DNA from 3 places in the Neisseria bacilliformis genome. Region 1 is predicted to be linked to each of the others. Evidence: predicted binding sites of a transcription regulator. Region 1 holds the regulator's gene; each other region holds the start of a gene.
The links. The regulator FNR, encoded in region 1, switches genes on or off when oxygen is low (the NO sensors DNR and NnrR bind a similar motif). The targets are predictions, from matches to a motif close to TTGATNNNNATCAA.
Positions count from the first base shown of each region.

Region 2: a site for FNR is predicted at 1,194-1,207, ahead of ccoN (cytochrome-c oxidase, cbb3-type subunit I). Genes of this name have one in related genera too.
Region 3: a site for FNR is predicted at 1,202-1,215, ahead of H3L91_RS07645 (bacteriohemerythrin). Genes of this name have one in related genera too.

Region 1 is NZ_CP059571.1:2,419,588-2,421,855, forward strand. Features, by position in the region: gene hemN (oxygen-independent coproporphyrinogen III oxidase) at 1-821, opposite strand, end outside; gene fnr (fumarate/nitrate reduction transcriptional regulator Fnr) at 965-1,699, shown strand; gene H3L91_RS11775 (LysR substrate-binding domain-containing protein) at 1,758-2,268, opposite strand, start outside.
Region 2 is NZ_CP059571.1:427,837-430,104, reverse strand. Features, by position in the region: gene ccoN (cytochrome-c oxidase, cbb3-type subunit I) at 1-915, opposite strand, end outside; gene H3L91_RS02165 (M61 family metallopeptidase) at 1,256-2,268, shown strand, end outside.
Region 3 is NZ_CP059571.1:1,565,204-1,567,471, forward strand. Features, by position in the region: gene H3L91_RS07635 (MlaC/ttg2D family ABC transporter substrate-binding protein) at 1-476, shown strand, start outside; gene tpx (thiol peroxidase) at 568-1,062, shown strand; gene H3L91_RS07645 (bacteriohemerythrin) at 1,281-1,823, shown strand; gene H3L91_RS07650 (ABC transporter ATP-binding protein) at 2,080-2,268, shown strand, end outside.

The sequences.
Region 1 (2,268 bases):
GACGGGACGGCGGCTGTGTCGATGCGCCGCTGGGGTTTGAAGATGTGCGGTAGGTGGGCGTAGTGGTAGAGGGCGAGGCGGTCGGGGTCGAGCGAGAGAACGGTGTCGATGGTGGGCTTGATGCTGTCGAGCGTTTGGTGCGGCAGGCCGTAAATCAGGTCGACGCTGACGGATTTGAAGCCGGCTTCGCGGGCGGCTTCGATGACGTTGCGGGTTTCTTCCACGCTTTGGATGCGGTTGACGGCGGCCTGCACTTTGGGATCAAAATCCTGTATGCCGACGCTCATGCGGTTGAAGCCGAGGCGGCCGAGGTGGTGCACGGTGTCGCGGCTGACTTTGCGGGGGTCGATTTCGATGGAGTATTCGCCTTCGCCCAGGAGGGTGAAATGGCGGCGTATCATGGCGAACACGCGGTCGAGTTGGCCATCTGAAAGAAAGGTGGGGGTGCCGCCGCCGAAGTGGAGCTGGGCGAGCGGGTTTTTGCCGTTCAGGTGGGGGGCGAGCAGTTCGGCTTCGCGTTCGAGGTAGTCGAGGTATTCGTCGGCGCGGGTTTTGTCTTTGGTGATGATTTTGTTGCAGCCGCAGTAGTAGCAGATGGTGTCGCAGAAGGGGATGTGGATGTAGAGGGAAAGGGGTTTGTTCAACGCGCCCGCGCCGCGCTGGGCGAGGGTGGCGATATATTCGGCTTCGCCGAAGCCGCTGTGAAAGCGGTCGGCCGTGGGGTAGGAGGTGTAGCGCGGGCCGCTGGACGGGAGGGCGGCGATGAGTTCGCGGTCGAATTCGGGGGCGGCGTCGGCCTTGGCGATATGTATGGTTTTCATGCGGTGGCGTTTGATATTAGTCAAATTTATCTTTGTTTGCTAGAATCGCACGAATTTGCCGCCCCCGCCTTGACGTGAGTCAAGCGTGCACGGCAAACAGCCGGCCAAGGCCTTCAAAATCAGAAAGATAAAGGACGGTATTTATGCCCGCACACACTTTGCACCAACCGATAAAGACGCTGTGTTCGTCCTGCTCGCTGCGGGAGCTGTGCCTGCCGGTCGGCTTGCACCCCAATGAGTTCGAGCAGCTGGACACGGTGATCAAGCAGAGCCACCGCCTGAAAAAAGGCGAGTTTCTGTTCCGCGTGGGCGAAACCTTCCATTCGCTGTTTGCCATCCGCACCGGCTTCTTCAAAACCACCATCGCCACGCAGGACGGGCGCGACCAGGTAACCGGCTTTTTTATGTCGGGCGAGCTGATCGGGATGGACGGCATCTGTATGCGCACCCACAGCTGCGACGCGGTCGCCCTGGAAGACAGCGAAGTGTGCGAGCTGCCCTTCGGCCACATCGAGGAATTGGGCAAAACCATCCCCAGCATCCAAAGCCATCTTTTCAGACTGATGAGCCGGGAAATCGTGCGCGACCAGGGCGTGATGCTGCTGCTGGGCAATATGCGTGCGGAAGAGCGGATTGCCGCCTTCCTGCTGAACCTGTCGCAGCGGCTGCACTATCGCGGCTTCGCCGCCAACGATTTCATCCTGCGCATGTCGCGCGAGGAAATCGGCAGCTATCTGGGGCTGAAACTGGAAACGGTAAGCCGCACCCTTTCGCGCTTCCATCAGGAAGAGCTGATTGCGGTGGAACACAAGCACATCCGCCTGCTCAAACCCGAAATACTGAACAAAATGGTGTCCGGCGGCATGCATGCCGTCTGAAAAACAAAAAACACGGTGCGGACAAAATTCTCCGCACCGTGTTTTTTGTCTGCCCGCGTCAGATGGAAAAGTCTTCGACCATCGGCGAGTAAAGCAGCTGGTCCAGCCGCGCTTTGGTGAGATTCGGATTGAGCAGCTCGACAAACTCGTAAATATACCCGCGCAGATAGCTGTCGCCGCGCATAATGATGCCGCTGTCGCACGGCTCGATCAGCTGCGACACGTCCACCAGCGTCAAGCCCCGGTCGGCCTGCGGGTCGTAAGCGGCCTTGGCGATGATGCCGACGCCCAAACCCAGCCGGACATAGGTTTTCAGCACATCGCTGTCCGCCACCGACAAAGCGACATCCGGCTTGGCCACCCCCGCCTTGGCAAACGCGCGGGCGACGCCCGAATGCTTGTCGAACGCAAATTCGTAAGTAACCAGAGGATAGCCCGCAATCAGCGCAATGGTAAGTGCGCCGCGATGGTCGAGCAGCGGATGGCTGTCCGGCACAATCAGCGCGTAATGGTAGCGGGCGCAGGGAATGCCGCGCAGCTCGGCGGGCATTTCCGACAGCTCCGACGTT
Region 2 (2,268 bases), 500 kb from region 1:
GATGGGGTCGGTGCGCAGTTTGTGCCACGCGCCGGAGAGGGTCATGATGCCGTTGATCATGCCGCCCCAGGAGGGTGCGAAGAGAATCAGGGAGAGCACCATGCCGACAGACTGCGTCCAGTCGGGCAGCGCGGTGTAGTGCAGATGGTGCGGGCCAGCCCACATATAGGTGAAAATCAGCGCCCAGAAGTGGACGACCGACAGGCGGTAGGAGTAAACCGGACGGCCTGCCTGCTTGGGCACGAAGTAGTACATCATGCCGAGGAAGCCGGCGGTGAGGAAGAAGCCCACGGCGTTGTGGCCGTACCACCACTGCACCATCGCGTCAATCGCGCCGGAATAAACCGGGTAGGATTTCATCGCGCCGACGGGCAGGCTGAGGTTGTTGACGATGTGCAACAGGGCGACGGCGAGGATGAAGCCGCCGTAAAACCAGTTGGCTACATAGATATGCTTGATTTTGCGCTTGGCGATTGTACCGAAGAACACAACGGCGTAGGCCACCCACACCAGCGTGATGAGGATGTCGATCGGCCATTCCAGCTCGGCGTATTCCTTGCCCTGCGTCCAGCCCATCGGGAAACTGATGGCCGCGCCCAGAATCACGGCCTGCCAGCCCCAGAAGGTAAACGCGGCCAGCCAGCCGCCGAACAGGCGCGCGTTGCAGGTGCGCTGCACGACGTAATACGACGTACCGATCAGGCCGCAGCCGCCGAAGGCAAAAATCACCGCATTGGTGTGCAGCGGGCGAATGCGACCGAAGTGGAACCACGGGCCGATTTCAGACAGATTGAGTGTGGGCCAGAAAAGCTGGGCGGCGGCAATCACCCCCACCAGCATACCCACAATCCCCCAAACTACAGTCATGACGGCGAACTGCCGCACCACTTTGTAGTTATAAGTTTGCGCTTCCATGAAAGTCTCCATTAAACACGGAAAATAAATCCGATACCCCGCAGGCGGCCAGGCCGCGTCCCGCAGGGCTTTTCCATCAAACTGCTCCGACCGCCGCGCGGCGGCCGTTTTACCGAACGCAGCATAAAGGAAAACCCCCGCTTGGCAAGCCTTCGGCCTGCTGCCATAATGGCCTGCCTTCGCGGGTAAAGAAAGCCGGTTTGTCAAGAAAAACCCGATTTCTTTACATTAAATTCCCATATGCTTTACAAGGTTATAGATTTTATCTAATTTATGGTTTGACACCAATCAATTAATTTTTAACATTGCCTAACCCTATCGCCGCCATTAAATTTACACCATGATCACCCACACCCTCCGCCCCGAGCCTAAAGCCCATTATTGGCACATCACCCTCGGCTTTACCCAGACGGACAACGCCCCCGCCGTTTTGAAACTCGCCAACTGGGTGCCCGGCAGCTACACCATCCGCGACTTCGCCCGCCACATCGTCGAAATCCACGCCGAATGCAACGGGCAGCCCGCCGCCCTCGTGCAAACCGCCAAAAACACCTGGCACACCGCCGCACAGGCGGGCGAATGGCGCGTGCGCTACACCGTTTACGCCTACGACCTCTCCGTACGTGCCGCCTACCTCACCGCCGAACGCGGTTTTTTCGACGGCGCGTGCCTCTTGTTTGCCATCGAAGGCCGTCTGAACGAAACCCAAACCCTGGTACTCGAACACCTCCCCGAGGGCTGGCAAACCGCCACCACCCTCCCCGCTATCGGCGCAAACGTTTTTCAGACGGCCTCATACGGCGAACTCATCGACCACCCCGTCGAACTCGGCCGCATCGAAACCCTCGCCTTTGAAGCGCACGGCATCCCCCACTGCATCGCACTCAGCGGACACTACCCCGACTTCGACCGCGACCGCCTCCGCCGCGACGTGCAACGCATCTGCGAAACCCAGCTCGCCATGTTCCCCGACCCCGCCCCGTTTGCCGAATACCTCTTCCTCCTCCACCTCGGCGACAACATCTACGGCGGCCTCGAACACCGCAGCAGCACCGCCCTGCACGCCGACCGCCGCAGCCTGCCCCCGCACGGCATGGGCGAGGCAAACGAAGCCTGCACCGAACTGCTCGGCCTCTTCTCCCACGAATACTTCCACGCCTGGAACGTCAAATCCGTCAAACCCGCCGCCTTCGCCCCCTACGACCTCGACCGCGAAAACCACACCGAACAACTCTGGGCATTCGAAGGCATCACCGCCTACTATGACGACCTCCTCCTCGCCCGCAGCCGCGTCATCAGCCCCGAAAACTACCTCGCCCTGCTGGCCAAAAACATCACCCGCGTGCGCCAAAA
Region 3 (2,268 bases), 850 kb from region 1:
TGAAAAACAAATCGCTCAACGAAGAGCAGCGCATCCGCCGCGTGGAGCAGTATGCCGACCGCTTCCTCGACTACGAACGGCTCTCGGCCACCGCCGTCGGCCTGCCCTGGCGGCAGTTTTCCGCCGCGCAGAAGCAGGAATTCATCCGCGCGTTCAAAGACATGATTATCGCCATGTATGCCCGCTCCGCCATGATGAACGCCGAACGCGCCGAGGTGAAAGTGCTGCCGAAAATGACGACCCACGGCAACAAAACCGATGTTTACTCGGAAATCGTAACCCCCTCGGGCAAGAAATACGAAGTGGGTTACCAGCTCTACCAAAACGGCAGCGTTTACAAGCTCTACAACATCCAGGTGGACGGCGTGAGCATCGTTACCGTGTACCGCAACCAGTTCGGCGAACTCATCGCGCAAAAAGGCATCGACGGCATGATCGGCGCGGTGAAAAACAAAAGCCTGAAAAAAGCCGAATAAACTCCTTTTCAGACGGCCTTTGATCTGTTGCGAAACATGAAGAGGCCGTCTGAAAAACCGTTTTCCCCACCAACCCCGCAAAGGAAACCCCATGAGCAAAGTAACCCTGCAAGGCAACCCCGTCGAAATCGGCGGCAGCTTCCCCGCCGCCGGAGCCGCCGCACCCGCCCTGTCGCTGGCCGCCGGCGATTTGTCCGACAAAACGCTGGCCGATTTCGCCGGCAAACGCAAAGTGCTGAACATCTTCCCCAGCGTGGACACCAACGTCTGCGCCCAGTCGGTGCGCACCTTCAACGAACGCGCCTCCTCGCTGGACAACGCCGTGGTGCTGTGCATCTCCGCCGACCTGCCCTTCGCCCAGGCGCGCTTCTGCGGCGCGGAAGGGCTGGACAACGTGGTGTCCCTCTCCACCTTCCGCAGCAGCTTCGCCCGCGACTGGGGCGTGGCCATTGAAAGCGGCCCGCTGCGCGGCCTCACCGCCCGCGCCGTGGTGGTTTTGGACGAAAACGACAAAGTGCTGCACGCCGAACTCGTCCCCGAAATCGCCCGCGAACCGGACTACGACGCCGCGCTGACCGTGTTGTAAACACATCGTTTTTGCAAGTTGAGGCCGTCTGAAAAACCTGTTTTACCGTTTTCAGACGGCCTCAAAGCGTATCCGCCGGTTGGACAGAGGCCGTCTGAAAACCGCATTTCCGGTTTTCAGACGGCCTTTTCCGCTTCAATTGACATGGATTAAGCCGCCAAAACGGCGCGCCGCTAAAATCGCGTTTTTCAAAAACCATACCAATAAGGGAAAACGACATGGCCTATTTTGATTGGACACCGGACTTGGACAGCGGCATCGCGCTGGTGGACGAGCAGCACAAAATCCTCGTGCGCTGCATCAACGAACTGCACGAAGCCAACAGCCGCAAGGATTTCGCGGCAGAAGGGAAAATCATCGAAGACTTAATCCGCTACACCGTCGAGCATTTCACCGACGAAGAACGGCTGATGGACGAGGCGGGCTACTCCCTGTCCAAACAACATAAAGCGATACACCAGCGTTTTGTTTCCAAAGTGGGCGAAATGCAGCAAAGCCACCAGGCGGGGCAGGACATCGGCCAGACACTTCTGGACGTGCTGCATTCGTGGCTATTCACCCACATCAGCCACCACGACCGCGGCTTTATCGCCGTGGTGCAGAAACATCTGGCCGCGCGGCACGCCGAAAACGAAACAATAGCGGCGGAAGAAGCGGTCAACGCCGCCTTCGTCCGTCCGCGCCGCAGCGGCGGCGGTTTTGCCACCGTGGCCGACATGGAAGCCGACAGCCCGCAACATGCGCCAAAAGCGCAAGCCTGACCTTCCGGCAGACACAGCCGCTCCGCGAAAGGCCGTCTGAAAACCGCATCCGCGTTTTCAGACGGCCTCATATGTATATACTGCGCCCTGCATCTTTCCCATTTTGTTTCGCCCCGCCATCAACGGCGGCGGTTTTGTTTGCCCGAAACGCTTGTCCGCCAATATAATATGCGGCTTTTTTCCGCAGCCCCGCGCGGGGCTGTTCGATTCACCCTTTCGAGTTCCGTTTCAGCCGGTATCGAGTTTCTTTGGAGCATTGAAGATGACCACAGAATCCGCCGCCCAGCCCTATCTGCAAATCAGGGGGCTGGTGAAAAAATTCGGTGAAAACTTCGCCGTCAACCACATCAGCCTCAACATCGAACAGCACGAAATCTTCGCCCTGCTCGGCAGCTCCGGCTCGGGCAAATCCACCCTGCTGCGCATGCTGGCCGGCATGGAAACG